Regions from separate parts of the Streptomyces polygonati genome, predicted to be linked through region 2. Evidence: riboswitches for the same ligand, from Rfam matches in the RefSeq annotation. Region 2 holds a riboswitch; the other holds the start of a gene.

Region 1 (10,946 bases), on a different contig from region 2:
GGCGGCCGACGGCGGTGAGCGCCGGGTGCACCAGCCGGCACAGCTCGCTGTCGTCCCAGGCGACGAGGGAGAGTTCGGCGGGGACCGGCACGCCCATCTCCTGGGTGACGCTCAGCGCGGCGACCGCCATCACATCGTTGTCGTAGACGATCGCGGTGGGCCGGGACGGGCCGGACAGCAGCCGGCGGGTGGCGCGGGCGCCGTCCTCGCCGGAGTAGTCGGTGTGCACACAGGTGATGCCGGGCAGCGAGAGTTCGGCGGCGCACGCCTCGAAGACCTCGCCCCGTTCACGGGTGTGCACGAACCGCTCGGGGCCGGCCACCCGGGCGATCCTGCGGTGCCCCATCGCCGCCAGATAGGCCAGCGTCTCGCGGACGGCGGCGCCGTCGTCGATCCAGATCGAGGGCAGGCCGGGCGCGTCGGACGCGTGGCCCATCACCACGCCGGGCAGGCCGAGTTCGGCGAGCAGCGCGAGCCGGGGGTCGCGCTCGCGCAGGTCGACCAGCAGCACCCCGTCCACCCGGCGCTCCCCCCACCAGCGGCGGTACGCGGCCTCCTCGGCCTCGGCGTCCTCGGTCACCTGGAGCAGCAGCGCGGTGCCGGTGGCGGCGAGTCCCGCCTCCACCCCGGAGATCAGCCGCATGAAGAACGGTTCGATGCCCAGTACCCAGGCCGGCCGGTCCACCACCAGGCCGATCGCCCCCGCCCGCCCGTCCGACAGCGCCCGGGCGGCGCTGCTCGGGTGCCACCCCATCCGCGCGGCGATCTCCAGGACCCGCTCACGGGTGCGCGCCGAGACACCCGGCTTGCCGTTGAGCGCGTACGACACCGCGCCTTTGGAGACGCCCGCCGCGGCGGCGATGTCGGCGATGGTGGGACGCTTCATCGGGCCCATACGTCCTGCACGTCCTCGAAGGTCGGCGGGGACCGCGCGGCGCGCTGCCCGCAGTGATGATCGGCCACACCTTAACAATGCCGAAACCGGCCGGACCGCTGCCTCAAGGCCCGTACCTCCAGGGGTCCCGGTCCTCAGCCGCGGGTCGCCGTGATCTCCAGCCGGACGTAGTCCACGACCGGCTCGGCCAGCCGTGCGGCGACCGCCCGGACGAAGGGCGCCCGGTCCTCGGCGGGCATGCCGTCCAGATGGGCGCCCAGGACGACGGTGGCCAGGAAGGCCTCCACCTGCTCGCCCGGCTCGAAACGGGCCGGGTCCGGCCGCAGTCGGACCTCGATGTCGGTGAAGGAGGCGGCGGCCAGCCGGGCGCGGGTGTCCTCGACGCCGGCGAACTCCCAGGGGCCCGGCCGGTGCCCGGCGCCGAGCACGTCGGCGACGGCCGCGTCGACGGCGACGATGTTGCCGCGGCCGCCGCACTCGGCGACCAGCCGGGCGCCCGGCCGCATCCGGGAGGCGAGCGAGCCGAACAGCGCGGCGTGGTCCTCGATCCAGTGGAAGGCGGCCACGCTGAACACGGCGTCGACCTCGCCTTCGAAGGGCAGCGGCCGGGTCAGGTCGGCGCGTACCACCTCCACCCGGTCCAGCCGCCCGGCCAGCCGTGACCGCAGTTGGTCCAGCATGCGGACGGAGGCGTCCACCGCGACCACCCGTCCTTGCGGCAGCAGGTCGAGCAGCCCCTCGGTGTCGCGGCCGGTGCCGCAGCCCGCGTCCAGCACCCGCTCGTCGCCCCGCAGCGGCAGCCGGGCCAGGGTGCGTCTGCCCCAGCCGAGGTGCGGCAGCGGCAGGGAGTCGTATGTCGTGGCGTCCCATTCGCGGGGCATGGCACTCCAACCGTGGTCGGTTCCGGGGCGGGCCGCGGCGTGTTCCGGCCGCGGCGCGTTCTGCGGTCACGCTACGCCGCGGCGTCCGTATGATGACACCCGCATCTCACATCGCGGGCAGTGGATGGGGTGACCAGACCGGAGCGCGGTCCTTGTCGATCAGCGCGGCCCGAACGCCCTCGTGGAAGTCGGGTGCGTGGGCGACCCGGCGGGCCAGGTCCAGCTCACGGGCCAGGCAGTCCTCCAGACTCGATCCGGCGCCGGCCCGCAGCAGGTCGAAGGTGACGGCCAGGCTCATCGGCGAGGCCCGCTCCAGCGTCGCGAGGGTCTCGTCGGCCCAGGCGCGGTCCGCGTCCTCGGCGGCGAGCCGGTCGTACAGCCCGGCGAGGTCGGGGGCGGTGAAGCAGCGCTCGACGGCGGGCCGGTGCGCGGCGAGTTCGGAGGGCGGCGCCTCGGCGGCGAAGCGGGCCGTCGTCGCGGCGGGCGCGCCGCCGGCCAGCAGGGCGGCCTCCAGCGCGGGCAGTTCGGCGGCCGGCACATAGTGCGTCGCCAGTCCGCACTCGACGGCCGCCGCGCCCCCGATCCGCTGACCGGTCAGCGCGAGGTACCAGCCGACCGCGCCGGGCAGCCGGGGCAGGAAATGGCTGGCGCCGATGTCGGGGAAGAAGCCGATGGCGGTCTCCGGCATGGCGAGCGCGGCCCGCTCGGTCACCACGCGGGCCGAACCGTGCACCGAGATGCCCAGTCCGCCGCCCATGGCGTAGCCGTCGATGAGCGCGGTGTACGGCTTGGGGTAGCGGGCGATCATCGCGTTCAGGGCGTACTCGGCGGAGAAGTAGGTGACCACCGCCGCGTCGTCGCCGCGTACCCCGGCGTCGCGCATCGCCCGGATGTCGCCCCCGGCGCAGAAGGCCTTGGGCGAGGTGCTGCGGATCACTACCGAGCGCACCCCCGGGTCGTTCCGCCAGTTCTCCAGGGCTTCGGTGATCAGCCGGACCATGGTGAGGTCGAGCGCGTTGAGCGCGGCGGGCCGGTCGAGTTCGATCACCCCGGTGCCCGCGCCGACGCGGGTGGTGACGGGCGGGGCGGTCGTGTCCATGGCGCTCCAGTCGGTCGTACGGTCGGGGCGGCCCGGTCGGCCGGGTCGTCACCCGGATGGCGGCCCCCGCTCGCCTCCCATCCAAACACCTGGTCCGCCGGCGCGGGCCGGACGGCCCGGCGACCGGCCACGGCCGGGACGGCGTCGGGGACGACAGGCGACGACAGCGGGGACAGCGGTGGGACGACGCCCGCGCCGACGGTCGCGCCGACGGGAACCGCGTTGGTAAGCTCGCGGCGAGCCGTGACTGGCGCGCTGGGATGGGGTCAACCATCGGGGAGCGGCTCGTTCGTACCACCACCGAGAGCCGTGCGCCTGGGCCGTCCCGTTTCCGAACCCGCTTCGAACCGGAGAACCCCATGGCCGAGCTGTCAGCCGTCCCCTCGTCCGGCGCCGCCCTCACCCCCGAGTCGATCGCCTACCGCAGCGCGCTCGATGTGATCCGGTCCGTGGAACCGCGGATCGCGGACGCCATCGCGAGCGAGCTCACCGATCAGCGCGAGATGCTCAAGCTGATCGCGAGTGAGAACTACGCCTCCCCCGCCGTCCTGCTCACGATGGGCAACTGGCTCAGCGACAAGTACGCCGAGGGCACCGTCGGCCGCCGTTTCTACGCCGGCTGCCGCAACGTGGACACCGTCGAGGCGCTCGCGGCCGAGCACGCCCGCAACGTCTTCGGCGCCGCCCACGCCTACGCGCAGCCGCACTCGGGCATCGACGCCAACCTGGTCGCCTTCTGGGCGGTGCTGTCACAGCGGGTGGAGAGCCCCGCGCTGGCCCGGGCCGGCGCCCGGCAGGTCAACGACCTGTCGGAGCAGGACTGGGCGGCACTGCGGGCCGAGTTCGGCAACCAGCGGATGCTCGGCATGTCACTGGACGCCGGCGGCCACCTCACGCACGGCTTCCGCCCCAACATCTCCGGCAAGATGTTCGAGCAGCGCAGCTACGGCACCGATCCGGAGACCGGGCTGCTGGACTACGCCGCGCTGCGCGAGTCCGCCCGCGAGTTCCGGCCGCTGATCCTGGTGGCGGGCTACTCCGCCTACCCCCGGCTGGTCAACTTCCGCATCATGCGGGAGATCGCCGACGAGGTGGGTGCCACGCTGATGGTGGACATGGCGCACTTCGCGGGCCTGGTGGCCGGCAAGGTGCTCACCGGCGACTTCGACCCGGTGCCGCACGCGAACATCGTGACCACCACCACTCACAAGTCGCTGCGCGGCCCGCGCGGCGGCATGGTGCTGTGCGACGACACGCTGGCCGAGCATGTGGACCGCGGCTGCCCGATGGTGCTCGGCGGTCCGCTGCCCCATGTGATGGCGGCCAAGGCGGTGGCGCTGGCCGAGGCGTCCCGGCCGGAGTTCGGCGGCTACGCCCGGGCCGTGGTGGACAACGCGCGTTCGCTGGCCGAGGGCCTGCTCCGGCGCGGGGCCGCCCTGGTCACCGGCGGCACCGACAACCACTTGGTGCTCATCGATGTGTCCGGCTACGGGCTGACCGGCCGGCAGGCGGAGTCGGCGCTGCTGGAGGCGGGCATCGTCACCAACCGCAACTCGGTGCCGCAGGACCCGAACGGCGCCTGGTACACCTCGGGCATCCGGATCGGCACCCCCGCGCTCACCACCCGCGGCCTCGGCACGACCGAGATGGACGAGATCGCCGGGCTGATCGACACGGTGCTGGCCGGCGCGAGCGCCGCCCCGGCACCCAAGGGCGGTCTGTCGAAGGCGCATCACGTGCTGGACCCGGCGGTGGCCGAGAAGGTGGCGAGCCAGGCGGCCGACCTGCTCTCGGGCTTCCCGCTCTACCCGGGCATCGACCTGAGCTGACCCGTCCGGGCACCCGCCCCGGCCGGCCCCGGAAAGGTGATCTCCTCGTACGGACGTACGAGGCCGCCGCCCTTGCAATATGGCGCGGGCCGGGCCCCGACTGCGGCTGACCTGGGGGCCTTTCGGCCATGGGGGCGTGCGTACCGGCCCCGCACGCCCAAAATCTCGGCGTTCATCGGTGCAACCGGCGATGGCGCTACTACCCTGAGTCGCCAGCAGGGTTGGTGACGTCGGAGCCGGGAGGGCCGGATGGACCCAGAGCCCGCACAGACGGTGGAAGTCGTACGGACCGGGGGCCGCCCCGGCGAACAGCTGGCCGGTTTACTGGCTCGCGCGCAGAACGGCGCGCGGGCGGCGGAGCAGTTCGCCGAGGTGCGGTCCGCGCTGATGCACTACTGCGGTCTCCAGTCGTGCCGTCACACCAAGGGACCGCCCCGGCGGCTGGACCGCCGGACCTTCCGGCACAGTTTCCTGCTGCCGGACGGGGCAGTACGGGTGCTGTGGGAGCTGGAGCACAACACCGGTCCCGACGACCGCCTGCGCCACGCGGTGTTCGGCGACCGCGAGGATCTGGCGGTCGCCGAGTGGGAGGTGGACACCGCTTTCGGCGCCAGCACCGGGCCGGTCGAACTGCCCCCGGATCTGGTGCCGTTCGGCACCGTGAACGGCGCGAGGCCGGCCGCGGCGACCGCCCTGGACGCCGAACGCGACGCGGTGGACGACCTGTTGGTCCCCGGCAGGGAGGCCTTCCGCCGCGCGTACACCGAGAGCGACTCCCCCGAGCACGCCTGGCGCCTGTTGCGCCGGGCCACCAACGCCAACGCGCCGGGCGAGGACGTACTGCTGCGGCTGCACGCCGCCATCGCGCACGACATCAGCATCGTCACCCGCCGCAGCGCGGTGATCGCCGGCCGGCTGGTGTCCTGGTCCTTGTACGAGCACGCCTTTCTGCTGCTGGACGGCAGCGAGTTGAGCCTGTGGGAGATCGACCACACCCGCACCCCCGACGGCCATCCGGCCTGCGAGGTCTACTCCTCCCGTGACGCCGCCCTGGACACCGCGGTCCGCCGGATCGAGTCCGGCGGCTAGGCCGTGTCTAGGGGCGGACCGGTTCCGGGCCGCCGGAGGCATCGCGCGCCCGGCCGATGGCGGCCGCGAGGGAGGCGGCGTCGATGAGCTCCTCATGGGTGCCGGGGCTGCCGCAGGCGTACGCGCCGGAGACCGATCCGGCACGTACGCAGGCCGCGCGGTCGGCGCCGGCGAAGCGGGCCCGCAGGAAGGCGGTGAGGAAGGCGTCGCCCGCGCCGTTGCTGTCCACGACCGGCCGCTCGGGCAGCACCGCGGGAAAGCGCTGCGGCTCCTGCTCACCGCGGTCGAGGACGAGGCAGCCCGCCGCGCCGTCGGTGGCCACCACCAGCGTGGCCCTGCCGTGCGCCAGGATCTGCCGCATCACCTCGGGAATGCGCTCTCCGGCACCGGCGGCGCTGAGGAACACCAGGTCGGCGCCGTACGCCCAGGGGTGGGCCGCGGCGTCCCGCCCGTCCCAGGCGTGCAGATCGGTGGAGACGCCGCACCCGAGGCGGACGGCGTCGGCGAACACGTCCTGGGCGGGCGTGGAGCGGGAGATGTGCACATGGCGGGCCCGGGCCAGGTGCGGGAGGTAGAACTCACGCGGCAGCCGCAGATCCTCGGGGTGGCGGCCGTCGTAGAAGGAGAAGCGCCGGCCTTCCCGGTCCACCAGGTTGACACTGCGCGGGGTGCCGGCGGGCGCGGGCAGGTGGCTGAAGTCGAGGCCGACCGCGGCGTAGTGGTCCAGGATCATCCGGCCCTGCGGGTCGTCACCGAGGAAGTCGATGAACTTGGTGGTCAGGCCGAGCGCGTGGAAGCCGAGGGCCACGCCGTTGCCGGTGTGGGCCACATAATCGCGAATCGGCGGCACGCCGAGGTAGTCGCCGCCGGGTATCGCGAACTCCTCGACCCGGACGATGGTGTCGACGCCGGTACCACCGATCACCAGCACGTCGTAGGGCGTCCCGGGACCGGCGTCCGGGACCTCAAGGCCATGGTCGGGACCGGTGCCAGGAGCGGAGCCGGCCCGGGTGTCAGGTGGTTCGGCGGGGAGGGCGGTGGTCATCGTCGGAGTTCTCCGTTCCGTCGGGGTGCTCGTGGTCGTGTCGCTCCCGCGCGTCCCGCGTCCGCTGCTCCTCCTCGGTGGTCAGCACGACCAGCGAGAGCCGGGACAGCGGTGGTACGGGTCCGGTCCGGCCGGCCCGGCGCCAGGCGACGCTCACGGTCAGCCGGATCATCTTCCTGGCCGCGTACAACAGCAGGGCGGCAAGCGGGAGTTCGGCGAGGCCCGCGGTGAGGATGGAGCCGGTCGGTCCGTCGCTGCTCCAGTCCAGGACGATGTCGAACCAGGCGTCGCAGCACAGCAGGGTGGCGGTCACCACCGCCCAGGGGACGAAGATCTGCAGCCGCCGCCAGGCGCACACCGCGGTGACGCCGATCGCGGCGATCAGGGCGGCGTCGAAACCGACCCAGGCCAGCCGCCATTGGTCCACCTCGTGATGGTTCGGCAGGCTCGCCGAGAGGTAGCCGATCCACGGGATCAGGAAGAGGAAGCTCGCCGTGATGACGGCGAGGAACATCCGGCGCATGTGCCGCACATGCGGATCGTCCGGTGGGGGGAGCTCTGGCACCATGCGCTCACTCTGCCGGATCGCCTCCTCGGCCAGGGCTCCCACCGGGCGGTTCCCAGGTCGTTTCGCATCCCCGGCGGCATGCGGGTGAGCGGTCGGGCACGGGTGTGCCGGACCGGTCCGGAGGGTCGGCAGCCGCGGCGGGACGGTCGGCGTCCGCCCGCCCTTCGGCGCGGCCCTTCGCGGTGTCCCGGCGCGGGACGTCACGGTTCGCGCCGCCGCGTTCCGGCTCCCGCCCCGGCACCCGCTCGGACTTGGGATCGGTGTTCGCCTTCGCGGTGCCGTCCGTGTTCCGCTCCGCCTTCCGGTCCGTCCCCCGGTCCTTGCCCGGGCCGACACGCGAGCCGGCCGTCGGCGCGGGGTGGCCGCCCTGGAAGCGCCGGCAGTAGGCGGTGACGCGGTCCCGGCCGCCGGCCACGCGCCGCAGGCGGTCGGTGAGTGCGGCGTCGGGCCGTCCGCCCGGCAGCAGCGCGTGCGCGTACCGCTGGCAGAGGGCGCGCGGGTCGGGTGCTCCGGACGGGACGCTCGGTGCCGGCGCACCGCTCAGCGGGGTACGGGGGCCCCGGCCGCCGTCCGGTGCGGACTCGTGGGTACGGTCCGGACCCGGGCTGGGGGAGCGCTCTCCCGTCACCGGGGCGGACGGCCCGGCATGCTGCACCCCGCCGGCCCGGAACGGACCCGGCAGCGCTCCGGCCCCGGCGGCGATCGTGACCACACCGAGCGCGCACACCGCCGCCAGGCCGCCCGCCAGGGCCCGGGCCGGCCAGGCGGGCTGCGCGAAGCCGCGCCCGGTACGCCGTACCGGGCGCGCGTCCGCCCCGCGCGGTCCGCGGGCGGTCCGGAAAGCCGACAGCGCGGCCCGCTCCCGTACCGGATCGACCCGGTCGGCCGCCGCCGCCGCGGTGAGTGCCCGCAGCAGCTCCGCCAGCCGTGACTCCCCCGCCGCGCCGGGTGCGGCGCGGGCGCCGTCGAGCAGTCGCTCGACCCTCTCCGGCGCGGGCCATGGTCCTTCGGGCGTGGTCCGGGACCGTTCCGCCGCCTTGTCCACCGCGTGCCTCCCGGGGTCGTCCGCGGTGCCGCCGGGCCATCGGGCCCGGGCGCGGTCCTACACCTCACAGCGCCCGCGGCCGCGAAAACGTCACACCCGCCCCACCGGCACCGCTACCGGGGACCACCGACGGACCGTCCCCGTACCCGGCCGCGGGAGCCCGCGCCCGGGCTCTGGGGCCTGTCGTTTGGATCTCCGTGGATGGCGGAGCGATGTCCGGTGCGTGCGGCCGCAGGGCGGAGGAGGGAGGCGACGCGGTGGGGGCACCTCCCGGCCGAAGGCCGAGGGGACGTCGTCGACCGACGAGAACGCGGCTGGGGGTACCCCCAGGCGAAGCGCTGGGGAGTGCGTGCCGGGGCGCCGCGACGCGGCGGAGATCCGGACGACGGGCCCTAACCGGCCGTGAGGAGTTCGTGCACCGGCAGGGTCGCCGCGCCGAGGGCGACCGCCTCCTGGCCCAGCCGGCCGAGTTCGAGGCGGGTGGCGGCGGCCATGTAGTCGAGGCTGTGGCGGCGCATGGCGTCGTGGACGGCGGGGAGCATGGCGGGGCCCAGGCTCATGCTGAGCCAGCCGGAGAGGATCACCCGGTCCGGGCTGAGCAGGTTGACGAGATTGGCGATGCCGATCCCGAGGTATTCGGCGGCCCAGCGCACCGTGTCGGCGGCGGCTCCCGGCCGGGCGGCCCCGGCGACCAGGGCGGCGATCCGCTCCTCGGTGCCGGTGACCGCCGACTTCGGTGCTCCAGCGGTGTGTTCGTAGTGCCGCAGGATGGCCTCGGCGCCGACGTACGCCTCCAGGCAGCCGTGCGAACCGCAGCGGCAGGGGGCGCCGCCGGCCTGGACGACGGTGTGGCCCCACTCGCTGGTGGTGCTGGTCACCCCGCTGGGCGAGCCGGTGGCCACCGCGGCGCCGACGCCGACCGCGAGGAGCGCGACGATCGCCCGTTCGGCGCCGCGCCCCGCGCCCCGCCACATCTCGGCCTGGCCCAGAGTGCGGGCGCAGTTGTCCAGGTGCAGGGGGGCCGCGATCCGGGGGCGGAGCAGCGCTTCGAAGGGCACGCCGGACCAGCCGAGGGTGGGAGCGTGCACCAGTCCGTCGGGCAGCACCGTACCGGGCACTCCGACGCCGACGCCGAGGAGCTTCGCGGGGTCGAGGCCGGCCCGGCCGGTGACCTCCTCGATGCCGGTGGTCACCAGCCCGGCGAGTACGGCCGGGTCGGGGTGGCCCTCGTCCATGGGGTAGGTCGCGGTGGCGATGGTGTCGAGCGTCCAGTCGAACAGACCGACCTGGACGTGGGTTTCGCCGATGTCCACGCCGACGACCCGCGCGTAGCCGGGGCGTACCTCCAGCAGCGTCCTGGGTCGGCCGCCGTCGGAGTCCAGCAGTCCGGCCTCGGCGACCAGGCCGTCCGCGACCAGGGCGGTGACGACGTTGCTGACGGTCGCGGAGCTGAGGCCGGTGGCGTGCATCAGGTCGAAACGGCTGGCGGGGCCGTGCAGATAGAGCTTGGACAGCACGGACGTGCGGTTGTGCCGACGAAGATCCCTCGTCGTCCGGCCCACGTCGCGCTTCACCGGGCTCCCCCTCACGATGTCGGTACCGCCGGCCGGGGCGGTGCGCCGCGGACCGCGGGGAACCGGCCGGTCGCGGCGCCGCGCCGCCGTCACCCTCCGCGGCGGCCCCCGGGAGATCGCGGTACACGGCACATAATGCCAGAACGCGGGCGCGGCACACGGCTGTCGGGGAAGCGCTCTCCCAATACGTCGGAGAAGGGGACCCGTCGACGATTCGCCCGTGTCCGATGGCCGGTTTCCCGTATCGCCGGCGGCTGTCGGGTTCCGGAAGGAAGGACGCCGGTATCGGCCGGATCCACTCACCGCAAACCCTCCGGCGGGTAGGCTTGTCAGCACGGAAGGGTGCTTTCCCGGGGGCGTGACGACTGGGTGGGAAGGCGCCGGCGCGGACCGCCGCGCTTCCGTTTCGCTGGGGGGCGATATCGATGGTGAAGGACGGCGGACCCGGCGCTGTGGCGCCGCCGGGCATGACCGACTACGACCGCAGGGCGTGGGCGGAGATCCAGGAATGGAAGGACAAGCGCCTGCACGCGCGAGTCGGGCGGCGGATGCCCGAATCGCTGCGGAAGAAGGCGGCGGCCGCCGGTCAGGCGGCCCGCCGCGGCGCCCATGTCCTGCCCGGCTCGGAGAAGTTCGAGCAACTGCTGAAGGAGGGCCTGGAGAGCCTTTTCGAGCAGGGATTCGACCTGGCCGTGGCCTCGGTACGAACGGAGAAGATCCTGGCCGCTTATCGCGCCGCCGGGTTCGAGGCGCGGGTCCTGCCCGACATCCGCGCACTCGATCTCGCCGACATCGACCGGGTGAAACCGAATCTGGCGCTGTCCTACGCGTCGGTGGCGCTGATCGAGGGCGCCGGCGCCGGGTTCGCGATCACCGGCGGCGAAGCCCTCACAGTGACCGGGGCGGGGCCGGCCATGGTCG
Region 2 (10,946 bases):
CCGGCCAGTGTGCTGGCGGCGGTGCACGTGCTGCGGACCTGCTCGCCGGTCGATGTGGAGATCAACGGCCGGCCCCGGTCGGTGTGGCTGCTGTTCGCCGGGAACTGCCGGTATTCCAGCTGGGGTCCGGCGCCGGTACGGCGGCGCGACCTGTCCGACGGCGCGCTGGACGTGCGGATCGTGGACGGTGGTCCCTTCGCGCGCACCCGGATGATGGGCGCCGCGCTGACCGGTGTACTGACCGGTTCGCCGGTGTACTCGGTGGCGGTGGTCCCCCGGCTGCGGGTGCGCGTGCCGGGCGAGGGCGTCCATCTCGCCTATGACGGCGAGGTGGCGACCGCGCCCGGTGAGCTGGTGCTGGACAAGGTGCCGGGGGGCCTGGTGGTCTACCGGGGCGGGCGGCGCGGCGGACGGTCGCAGCGGTCGAAGCGGACCTGACGGCGCCGGGACCCGGCCCCCTGGCAGGGGGCCGGGTCCCGGCGGCTCGTTCCGGTCCGGTCCCGCTTCCGGTGTCAGGTGCCGCCCACGAGGCCGGCCAGCGCCTTCACACCCTCGCCGGAGATGCTCAGCGCGTCCGGGCTGCCGGTGTCGATCGACAGGATCAGCTCGTCCGACGGCCAGGCGCCGCTGAGCGCCGCGAGCTGCACCAGCCGGTAGCGGCGGGTGGTGGGCAGCGCTTCGGCCATCCGGGTCTCGGAGGTGAAGACCGGGACCAGCTGCCGGCCGTCGTCCTGCTCGTAGACCGGGAGCTGGATCTCACGGGGCGGTTCGGCGGCGGCGGAGCCGTCCGCGCCGCCCGGGCCTTCCAGGCTCTCCGGGCCCGCCGTGTTCCCCGGGCCCTGCGGGTCCTCCGGGAACTCGTCGAGGGCCGGGACCGGCAGCAGGACCTCGCTCACCGCGAGGGTGCTGAGCGCGATGACGTTCTCGCTGCCTTGGGCTATCTCGTGCAGGGCGCGCTGTGCCGGGGGCAGGGCGCCGTCGGGGTTCATGCCGTCCGGGTTGATGTCGGTCATGCCGGTTTCCTCTCGCCGCGTCGCTTCGAGGTCGGGTCTTCCGAGATCGGGTGTCCGAGGTCTGGGTAGAGGTCGCTCAACGGTGCCGCTGTGGGTCCTCCGGGGCCGCTGAGACTGTCGAGGTGGCTGAACCCGGCGCGTACCCGGAGCGCCGCCGACCATGCCGTCCGGCGGCCGAAAACGCTTTGACCTCATCCGGAGCCGGCCGGTTACCGTGCCCGCATGGTCGCCAAGAGCGTGTCGCCCGTTGTCCTCCATGGCCGCTTCGTACGCCTGGAGCCGCTCGATCCCAGCGGCCACGCCGCCGATCTCTTCGCGGCGGGCGGCGGTGACGAGGAGGTGTGGCGCTGGCTGCCGGCCGAGCCGCCCCGCAGCGAGCGGGAGCTGCGCGCGCTGGCGGCCGGGGTGGTCGCCGCCTCCGAGTCCGCGGGCGGGCTGGCCTTCGCGGTGGTGGAGCGGGCCGGCGGCCGGGCGATCGGCTGGAGCACGTACCACGATGTGAGCACGGTCGACGAGCGGCTGGAGATCGGCTGGACCTGGTACGGCCGGGCACACTGGCGCACTGCGGTCAACACCGAGTCCAAGCTGCTGCTGATGACGCACGCCTTCGAGGAACTCGGCATGGGCCGGGTCGCCTGGAAGACCGATCTGCTCAACACGCGGTCGCAGCAGGCCATCGCCCGGCTGGGCGCGGTGCGCGAGGGTGTCTGGCGGCGCCACCGGCTGCGTTCGGACGGGGTGACCTGGCGGGACAGCGTCTTCTTCTCGATGCTCGCCGCGGAGTGGCCGGACGCCAAGGCGAGACTCGCCGCCCGGCTGGCGGCCTGAGCGGGGGGCTCGGCGGGCCGGTGGGGACATGTGCGAGCCTGCCGGTATGCGATACATCATCATCGGCGCGGGGGCGGTCGGCGGGACGATCGGCGGACGGCTGTTCGACAGCGGTCGCGAGGTCGTCCTGGTGGCTCGCGGCGCCCATGGACGAGCGCTGCGGGAGCGCGGACTGCGACTGGAACTCCCCGACGGCACGCGGGAGTTGGCAGTACCGGTGGCGGACGGTCCGGAAGAGCTGACGCCCCGCGACGACGATGTCCTCGTACTGGCGGTCAAGACCCAGGACACCGCGGGCGCGCTGGAGGTGTGGGGTGGGTACGGCGACCGGCCGGCGGTGGTGTGCGCGCAGAACGGGGTGGAGAACGAGCGGCTGGCGCTGCGCCGCTTCCGTGATGTGCACGCCATGTGCGTCTGGCTGCCTTCCGGTCACCTCGAACCGGGGGTGGTGCAGGCACCGTGCGCGCCGCTGACCGGGATCCTGCATCTGGGGCGCTACCCCTCGGGCGCGGACGCGACGACGGTACGGATCGCGGCCGACCTGGCCGACTCGGGGTTCGGGGCCCCGGTCAGGGAAGAGGTCATGGCGTGGAAGTACGCCAAGCTGCTGGCGAACCTGGGCAACGCGGTGGACGCCGTGTGGGGAGGGACCGGGGGCGACCGCGCGGCGGAGCTGCTCGACCGGGCCGGGGCGGAGGGCACGGCGGTGCTGGACGCGGCGGGGATCGCGTACATCGGTGAGGAGGAGCGGGCCCGGGAGCGCGGTGACAAGCTGCTGGTCCAGCCGATGAAGGGTGCCGCGCGGGGCGGCGGTTCGTCCTGGCAGAGCCTGGTGCGCGGGACGGGCTCGATCGAGACCGACTATCTGAACGGCGAGATCGTGCTGCTGGGCCGCCGGGTGGGGGTGCCGACACCGGTCAACGAGGCGTTGCAGCGGCTGGCCAACGTGTTCGCGCGGGAGCGCCGCCGGCCGGGTGAGCTGACGGACGACGAGCGGGCGGCGCTCCTGGGATCGCTGCCGGAGGCGTGACGCGCCGCCGGGTCTGCCGGGCGGTTACTCCTCCGCCCCCATCCGGAAGTCGTAGGCGGCGGGCAGCGGGTGCTCGGCCCGGGCGCGGGCCCGGACGGTGTCGTCCACCGGTCCGTCGCCGGCCAGCAGCGCTTCGGCCACGGCGTACCAGGTCTCGCTGAGTTCGAGCGCCCCTTCCCGCAGGTCAGCCACCTCGAAGCCCTGGTCGAACAGGGCGCGGGCGCCGGGCGCGTCGCCCCGGGCGAGCGCGGTCCCGGCCCGCAGCAGCCGGACGCGGCCGCTGTCGAACGGCTCGCCGCCCCCGGCCGCCGGCTGGGTGAGGACGCGCTCCGCGTCGTCCGCGCGACCGGCCGCCAGCAGGGCGGGCACCGCCTCCCGCAGCAGGGCGCGCTGGACGGCCCGGGCCTCCTCGGCGGTGTCCTCGGTCCAGTCGGTACGGTCGAGGAAGGCCGTACTCAGGCAGTCGTACGCGGCCAGATACCGTTCGGCGGCCCGCCGGGTCTCCCCCGCCTCGGTCTCGGCGACCGCCAGGGCGCGCAGGGCCCACGGCGAGAGATGGGCGGCCAGCGAGCGCTCCCAGCTGCGGACCGCCTGGGCGCGGTCGCCCGCGGCCCATTGGGCGATGCCGAGGTGGTAGTCGCGGAACCACGCGTCGCCGGGGCGGGTGTCGGCGGATTCCAGCAGGTCGCGCCACTGCGGGGAGACCGGGCCCGGGCCGGGCGCGGTGTCGGCGGGCGGCCGCGGGAAGACGCCGGTCAGCAGCAACTCCAGCCAGGGCCGCTGGGCTTCGCCGAGCGTGTCGGCCGGGAAGGGCGTGCCGGGCAGGTCGTGGTGGCCGCGTTCGGCCTCCAGGGCGCCCCAGCCGGAGCCGGCCGCCAGGATCTCCTTGGGCTCGGCGTCGGCGACGTCGAGCCACCTCGCGCAGGCGGCCTCGACGGTGGCGCGCGGGAGGGCTGCTTCCAGGGCGCGGGCGGCCTCGGCGCGGGCCGCCGCCCAGTCCGGGCCGTGGACGAGCGCGGGATCGGCTGCCAGCGGGCCGTACGCCTCCAGCCAGCAGAAGGAGGAGTCGGCGGGCATCGGGATGTGTTCGAGCTGGGTACGGGCCAGGCCGGCCTGGATCTCCAGATAGCCGCCGGTGCCGGGTTCGGTGAGCCACTCCTGCCAGCGCCGGCCGCCACGGCCCTGGCCCCACCGGAAGAGCTTGCGGCCGCGCAGGAGGTCGGTGGAGGTCTGGACGAGGCCGCGGCCGGCGCCGTCGAGGGCGGTGATCCAGCGGCGGTCGTCGTCCCGGATGTCGAAGAAGTGGTCGGCGGCGTGTTCGGAGCGGGTGGTGTAGGTGAGGTCGGGGCTTTCCCCCTGGCCCGGGTGGTCTCCCGGCCCTCGCCGGTCTTCCGGGCCTCGCGGGATGGGCACATGGCTGAGGGTCCGGGTGTGGCCGAGGTGCCAGGCGGCGTCGGCGGGGGCCAGCACCCGGGTCTGCTCGGTCTCGGGCACCGCGATGTTGGACCACCAGTAGGCCGGGACGGTGCGGTCGTGCGGATTGCGGACGCGGACGCCGACGTGGAGGAAGTCGGATTCGGCGGGCAGCCACAGGTCGATCTGGAAGGGCAGATCGCGCAGCCGCTCCCATTCCCACAGGCGCAGCATCTCGCCGCCGTCCGGGGCGGGGACGCGGGCGGCGTGCAGCGGGGCGCAGGTGTGCGCCCAGTGGCCGGTGGCGCCGAGGTTCCATTCGACCCCGCCGGAGAACCAGGCACCGGCGAGCGCGAAGCCGGCGGGCTGGAACACCGGGTTGCGGTAGAGCAGTTCACGTCCGGTCGGCTTGTGCAACAGGGAGTACAGCCGGCCGCCGAGGCCGGGCAGGACGGTGGCGCGGACCCGCTCGTTCTCGATGACGAGCGCGTCGAGGCGGGTCGGCGCGCGGTCGCGTCCGTAGCCGTCCAGCATCCGGACCGGAGTCAAGGACCGCAGCGGGGCCCAGCCGATCTGCCGGGCCATGTCGGCGGGCAGTCCCCCGCGGTCGCGCGGTCCCGGCCGGTGGATGCCGTCCGGCGGGCGCAGGGCGGGCAGCGGGTTCTCCGGGCCGAGCGGGGCGGCCGGAAGACTCAGGTCGGTACGTCGCACGGTCGTAGCCAAGGCCACCTCATCCTGCCGCGGGTGGCCGCCTCTGCTGCGGCGGCCGGCTGATGACCATGGAACAGCTTTCCCGGCCGGCTGACCAGTGCCCGTCGTCGTCCGGATCACCCGAAGGGCGGGGCCGGACGGGCGGTTGACGGGGCGTCGGGACCTCGGCGCGATGACGATTCCGCGCTCGGGTCGGATGTCGGTGGTCGCTGCTACAACGGACGCCATGACGACTTCGCACGCCCCGCTCCCGGGAACGCCTTTCGCCGACCGGCTGGCACTCATCGAGGAGCGCTCCGCCGCGTTCCGCGCCTGCGTGGAGTCGGCGGACCCCGGGGCGCGGGTGCCGGGCTGTCCGGACTGGACGACCCGGGAGCTGGCGGCGCATCTGGGCCGGGTGCAGCGGTTCTGGGCGGCGGTGGTCGCGGCGGGCCCCGCGCGGCGCCCGCCCGCCGAGGGGGCGGCGGGGGACGGCGGGCCGCCGGAGGAGCTGCTCGCGTGGTCGGCGCGGTCAACGACGCTGCTGCTGGACGCCCTGCGGGCGGCCGGTCCGGACGCCGTCTGCTGGACGTGGTGGGCGGAGTCGGGCCATCCGGCCACTGCGGGCGCGGTGGCCCGCCACCAGGTGCAGGAGGCGGCGGTGCACACCCGGGACGCGCAGGAGGCAGCGGGCGCCGCCCAGCCGCTTCCGCCGCAGGTGGCGCTGGACGCCCTGGACGAGTTCCTGCATGTCGGCTTCGGCTCGATGGACGGCTGGCCGCACTCGCCCGCCCGTGTCCTGCTGGCCACCGACGAGGGCCCGTCCTGGACGCTGATCCTCGACTCGACCGGTGCCTCGGCGATACGCGGCGGTACGGGCGGGCGGCCGCGGCCGGGCGCGGCCCTGTCCGGCCCGGCGAGCGAGCTGCTGCTCGCCCTCTACCGCCGGGTCCCGTGGGACGGCCCCGCGCTGCGGATATCGGGGGATCAGGATCTCGTACGGCAGTTGGTGGTCTGGCCGCCGCTCGGTTGAGGACGTACCGTCCTGACGGAGGGGTGATGCCCATGTCAGGTCGAGGGTGGCGAGCGGCCGGAGTGGCGGCCGGGGCGCTGGCGTTGCTCGCCGGCTGCACCGCCGGCGGTTCGGAGCCGGCCGACAAGGCGCCGCCGGCCGTGGCCTCCGCTCCCCCGCCGGTGGGCAGCATCGCGCATCCGCGCCCGGTGGAGTGCGTCGAGGGCACCAGCACCTACCGGCCGCCGACGGCGGCCCACGGCGCTCCAGCGAAGTCGGGAGCCCCTTCGGGCCCGGCCTCGGCCGCGCCGCCCGCCTCCAGGAACGATCTGTCGGCCGGCGGCCTGATCCTGCACGGCGCCGCGGCGCTGGCCGACGGTGACCAGCAGGCCCGCGGGGTCCACAACGCCGACGGCTGGCACTACCGCGTCGACTCCGAGGTCCAGGACTCCCGGCCGGTCACCGTCACCATCGGGGCCGAACAGCGTGCGAGGGTCGGTCTGCAGTACGGGATCGGCTACGGCATGTCCCCGGCCCCCTCGGTGTCCTTCCACGGCTGCCCCGGCGCCTCCACCGTCTTCATCGGCGCGTTCTTCGTGGCCGGGGACGGGCGCGCCTGCGTACCGCTGGACGTCCGGGTCGGCGACGGTCCCTCGCGGCGTGTGGTGATTTCCTTTTTCGACGGTCGCTGCCCTGCGTAGGGTGGGGCCATGACCGAGCCCACCCCCGATCCGACCCCTGGCACCGGCCCCGCGAACGACCCGGCCGGCGCCCCCGATCCCGAGCTCGTCGAGTTCGCGACCCGGCTCTTCGACCTGGCCCGGCAGGGCGACGCGGCCCAGCTGGCCGCCTATGTCGACGCCGGGGTCTCCGCGAATCTCACCAACGACCGCGGTGACACACTGCTGATGCTCGCCGCCTACCACGGGCACGCGGGGGCGGTGCGCGCGCTGCTGGAGCGCGGCGCCGAGCCGGACCGGATCAACGACCGGGGGCAGTCGCCGCTGGCCGGCGCGGTCTTCAAGGGCGAGCAGGACGTGATCACCGCGCTGCTCCAAGCCGGCGCCGACCCCACCGCGGGTACACCCTCGGCCGTCGACACCGCCCAGATGTTCGGCAAGGACGAACTGCTGGCGCTCTTCCGCGGCGAGTGACCCCTCGTCAGGGCTTCCGGGCTTCCGGGCTTCCGGCCGCGGCTCGCTAACTGATCGCCCCGGTCCGTTCGGCCAGCCGCGCCGCGCCCCCGGGAGTGAGGGAGCCGTGCAGCCGCAGCCGGGAGATGCCGCCGTCCGGGAAGATCTCGATCCTGGCGTGAGTGGCGGGCAGCCGGTCGACCAGGAAGCGGTGCAGGGTGTCGGGCTGGAGGCGGACCCGGGGCAGCAACTGGACCCACGCGCCGTCGGCGCCGTCGCGTACCGAGAGCGACGCCCAGCCCGCGGCGTTGCCCTTCAGATAGGCGGTGTCGATCTCCACGGCCCGGATCCGGCCCTGCTCCACCAGCCGGTACTGGATCCAGTCGTGCCCGCTGTCGCGGCGGCGGCGAGTCTCCCAGCCCTCGTCCATCCTGCCGGAGCGGCCCGGCAGGATGGTGTGCTCCGGCGGCGAGTAGAAGCGGTCGGAGGCGTCTTCCACCATGCCGCCGTTCTCCAGCGCGACCAGGTCGAAGGTGCCCAGTTCGGCCAGCCAGCCCGGATCGGGGACCACTTCGCCGGGAACCCGCAGCCGGGCGATGCCGCCGTCGGGATGCTGGCGCAGCCGCAGATGGGTGAAGCGGCGCTCCAGGTGGACGGTGAAGGCGTTCTCCGCGTGGCCGCCGATCTCGGTCCGGGGAATCAGCGGGGTCCACTCCACCTCCGGGTCGAGCAGGTCCCCGGGTGCGGCGGACAGGGAGTGGGAGGCCGCCTCCACCGAGACGGCCCGCGGGTAGTTGCCGCGGAAGTGCGCGGTGTCGACGACGATCCCGCGCACGATCCCCGGCGCCCCGAGCCGTACCAGCGCCCAGTCGTGGTCGTCCGGATCGGGGTGCGGCGCCCGCTCGGACCGGCCGCGGCGGCGCCTGGTCTCCCAGCCGTCCATCACCTTGCCCTTGTGGCCGAAACGCTCGGGGTCGAACCCCGCGGGCCCGGGCAGCAGCAGATTCTCCCGCTCGGCGAAGAACTCGTCGTTGGCGGCGATCACCCCGGCGCCCAGCCGCCGGTCGGCCAGGTCCGCCAGCCCGGCGAAGGGCAAGGCGGCCTTGCGGTAGTCCGCGTAGGGATCGCCGCCAGCATAGGGCCGCGCGTCCCCGGTGAAACCGGTCAGCGCCGTGAAGGCGGTGGAGGTGGTGGCACCGGTGTCCGCCCTGCCGTCCGCGCCGGCAGCGCCGGCCGTTCCCTCCCGGACCGTGTCCCGCTCCTGCGGCGTCATCGCGTTGTCTCCCGTCACATTCCTCACCGTCTCCTTCTGTCGGCCGCCCCCACTCTCTCAGGAGGCCGCCGCGCCCGACCGGTGCTGGCGCGGGCTGACCCCGCGGGATGATCCTGGAAGTCCCGCGCCGGGATGCCGGTGAACACCGGCTGGAGCATGTAGCCGACCGACTCGGAGTCGAAGACCAGCGCGTCCGGCAGCAGCGCGGCCGGCTTCTCGGACGTGGTGGTCTTCCCGACACCGGAGGTCCCGTTGATCCGGACGATCATGGCGGCCGGCCTACCCGCGGGGCCGCGCGGGCGCGGCGGGTAGAGTCGCCGTTGGGCGCGACTGGCGAGGGTGGAGGACCACCGGGGAGCGGCCCAGCAGTCCGGATGAGCGTCGACCGCCTGGGCGCCTCACATCAGCGAGGCGGTACGGCTGTGGAGGCCCCGGTGGAACTGCGGTACGGACTCAATCCCCAGCAGGGCCGGGCGAGCGCCGAGCCCGTGACAGCGGGCGCGTGGCCGCTGCGGGCGCTGAACGGCGACCCGTCGTACATCAACCTGCTGGACGCGCTGAGCGGCTGGCGGCTGGTACGGGAGGCGTCGGCGGCGCTGGGGCGGCCGGTGGCGGCGTCCTTCAAGCATGTCTCCCCGGCCGGCGCGGCGCTGGCCGGACCCGTCGACGGCCCGACCGCGGCGTTCTACGGCTTCGACCCGGTGGAAGGCATCGCGAGCCCGCTGGCCAGCGCCTATGTCCGGGCCCGCGACGCCGATCCGAAGTCGTCGTACGGCGACTTCGCCGCCGTCTCGCACCCGGTCGACGCCGAACTCGCCGCGCTGCTGGCCCGCGTGGTGTGCGACGGCATCGTCGCCCCCGGTTACGAGCCCGGCACGATGGCCGCGCTGAGCGCCAAGAAGCGGGGCCGCTTCCTCGTCCTTGAGGCCGATCCGACCTATGTGCCGCCGGAGTTGGAGCGGCGGGAGATCTACGGCCTGCGGCTGACGCAGGCCCGCGACGAGGTGCCGCTGACCACGGAGCTGCTCGGCAATGTGGTGTGCGGGCAGGCGCCGGTGCCCGCCGCCGCTGCCGAGGATCTGCTGCTCGGGCTCGCCGTGGTGCGCGACACCCAGTCCAACGCGGTCTGTTACGTGCGGGACGGGGTCACGCTCGGCATCGGCGCGGGCCAGCAGTCGCGGGTCGACTGTACGCGGCTGGCGGGCGCGAAGGCGGCCGGATGGTGGTTGCGCCGCCATCCGGCGCTGCAGGCGATGGAGTTCGGCGCGGCGGTACGACGCCAGGAGCGCGTCAACTGGCAAGTCCGGATCGCCGAGGGCGACTTGACGCCCAACGAACGCCTCCGGCTCGCGGCGGCCCTCGACGTGCCCGCCCCCGAGCCGACCGACGAGGACCGGCGGGACTGGGCCGCGCGCCTCACAGGTGTCGCCTTCGCCTCGGACGGCGCGCTGCCCTTCCGCGACAACGTCGATCACGCGGCCCGCTACGGCGTGCGGTGGATCGCCGAGCCGGGCGGCTCCCTGCGCTCCGCCGAGGTCGCCGAGGCCTGCGAGGAGCACGGGATCACCCTGGTGCGAACCGGGCTGCGGCTCTTCCAGCACTGACCGGCGGCCGGGCCGAGCACCGGTGATCCGGCCCGGCCCCGGCGTCAGGTGCCGAAGGCGCCGTGCCGGCCCTCCCCGGCGGCGAACCGGGCCGCACCGGCTCCGGCCTCCCGCAGCGAGATCCGGCCATGGGCCAACTCGCCCGCCAGCGCCTCCTGTTCGGACCGGCCGTCCTGTTCCAGCAGGGAGAGCCGGTCCTGGCGCAGGCAGGTCTGCGGGAAGGCGGCCAGTTCGGCGGCGAGTGCCTCGGCGGCGGCGCGGGCGGTACCCCGGGGCACCACCCGGTTGACGAGACCGATGGCGAGCGCCTCGGCGGCGTCCACCGGCCGGCCGGTGAGCACCAGGTCCATCGCCCGGCCGGCGCCGATCAGCCGGGGAAGCCGTACAGTTCCGCCGTCGATCAGGGGCACACCCCAGCGGCGGCAGAAGACCCCCAGCACCGCGTCCTCCTCGGCCACCCGCAGATCGCACCACAGCGCCAGTTCCAGACCGCCCGCGACCGCGTGGCCGGAGATCGCGGCGATCACCGGCTTGCCCAGCCGCAGCCGGGTGGGCCCCATCGGGCCGTCGCCGTCCTCGGCCACCCGGTTGCCGCGGCCGGTCCCGATCGCCTTGAGGTCGGCGCCCGCGCAGAAGGTGCCGCCGTCGCCCCACAGCACCGCCGCGGCCGCTTCCCCGTCGGCGTCGAACTCCCGGAAGGCGTCGGCGAGCCGGACCGCCGTCGGACCGTCCACGGCGTTGCGCGCGGCGGGCCGGGACAGCACGACGGTGGTCACCGGTCCGGCGCGCTCGATCCGTACGGCGGACCGGTCGTCGGGCTCTCCGGTCGCGGTGCGTCCCATCATCGGTCTCCTGCCGTCGGAAGTCGGGAGTCGGGGCGGGGGCGGGGGCGGGGGCGGATCATCAGGCCTGGTATCGGGCGGGGCGCAGGTGGCGGCGCCTCAGCGGTG

What was found. A riboswitch is a leader RNA that binds a small molecule or an ion and turns the genes downstream of it on or off. The one in region 2 is predicted to bind ZMP and ZTP.
Region 1: linked by a shared signal. The riboswitch ahead of ACFO3J_RS07845 (glycine hydroxymethyltransferase) and the one ahead of ACFO3J_RS05670 (phosphoribosylaminoimidazolecarboxamide formyltransferase) in region 2 are both predicted to bind ZMP and ZTP.

Annotation. Positions count from the first base shown of each region.
Region 1 is NZ_JBHSBB010000007.1:340,221-351,166, reverse strand. It holds gene ACFO3J_RS07860 (LacI family DNA-binding transcriptional regulator) at 1-886, opposite strand, end outside; gene ACFO3J_RS07855 (class I SAM-dependent methyltransferase) at 1,030-1,776, opposite strand; gene ACFO3J_RS07850 (enoyl-CoA hydratase/isomerase family protein) at 1,883-2,875, opposite strand; ZMP/ZTP riboswitch at 3,109-3,203, shown strand; gene ACFO3J_RS07845 (glycine hydroxymethyltransferase) at 3,235-4,704, shown strand; gene ACFO3J_RS07840 (DUF6227 family protein) at 4,954-5,793, shown strand; gene ACFO3J_RS07835 (carbohydrate kinase family protein) at 5,801-6,838, opposite strand; gene ACFO3J_RS07830 (hypothetical protein) at 6,807-7,406, opposite strand; gene ACFO3J_RS07825 (hypothetical protein) at 7,411-8,451, opposite strand; gene ACFO3J_RS07820 (ROK family transcriptional regulator) at 8,844-10,025, opposite strand; gene ACFO3J_RS07815 (EcsC family protein) at 10,493-10,946, shown strand, end outside.
Region 2 is NZ_JBHSBB010000006.1:47,993-58,938, forward strand. It holds gene ACFO3J_RS05620 (bifunctional phosphatase PAP2/diacylglycerol kinase family protein) at 1-438, shown strand, start outside; gene ACFO3J_RS05625 (SseB family protein) at 513-1,013, opposite strand; gene ACFO3J_RS05630 (GNAT family N-acetyltransferase) at 1,236-1,841, shown strand; gene ACFO3J_RS05635 (ketopantoate reductase family protein) at 1,888-2,871, shown strand; gene ACFO3J_RS05640 (DUF5107 domain-containing protein) at 2,896-4,995, opposite strand; gene ACFO3J_RS05645 (maleylpyruvate isomerase family mycothiol-dependent enzyme) at 5,222-6,007, shown strand; gene ACFO3J_RS05650 (hypothetical protein) at 6,040-6,687, shown strand; gene ACFO3J_RS05655 (ankyrin repeat domain-containing protein) at 6,697-7,140, shown strand; gene alc (allantoicase) at 7,187-8,410, opposite strand; gene ACFO3J_RS05665 (hypothetical protein) at 8,416-8,661, opposite strand; ZMP/ZTP riboswitch at 8,709-8,794, shown strand; gene ACFO3J_RS05670 (phosphoribosylaminoimidazolecarboxamide formyltransferase) at 8,767-9,996, shown strand; gene ACFO3J_RS05675 (crotonase/enoyl-CoA hydratase family protein) at 10,041-10,838, opposite strand; gene ACFO3J_RS05680 (helix-turn-helix domain-containing protein) at 10,938-10,946, opposite strand, start outside.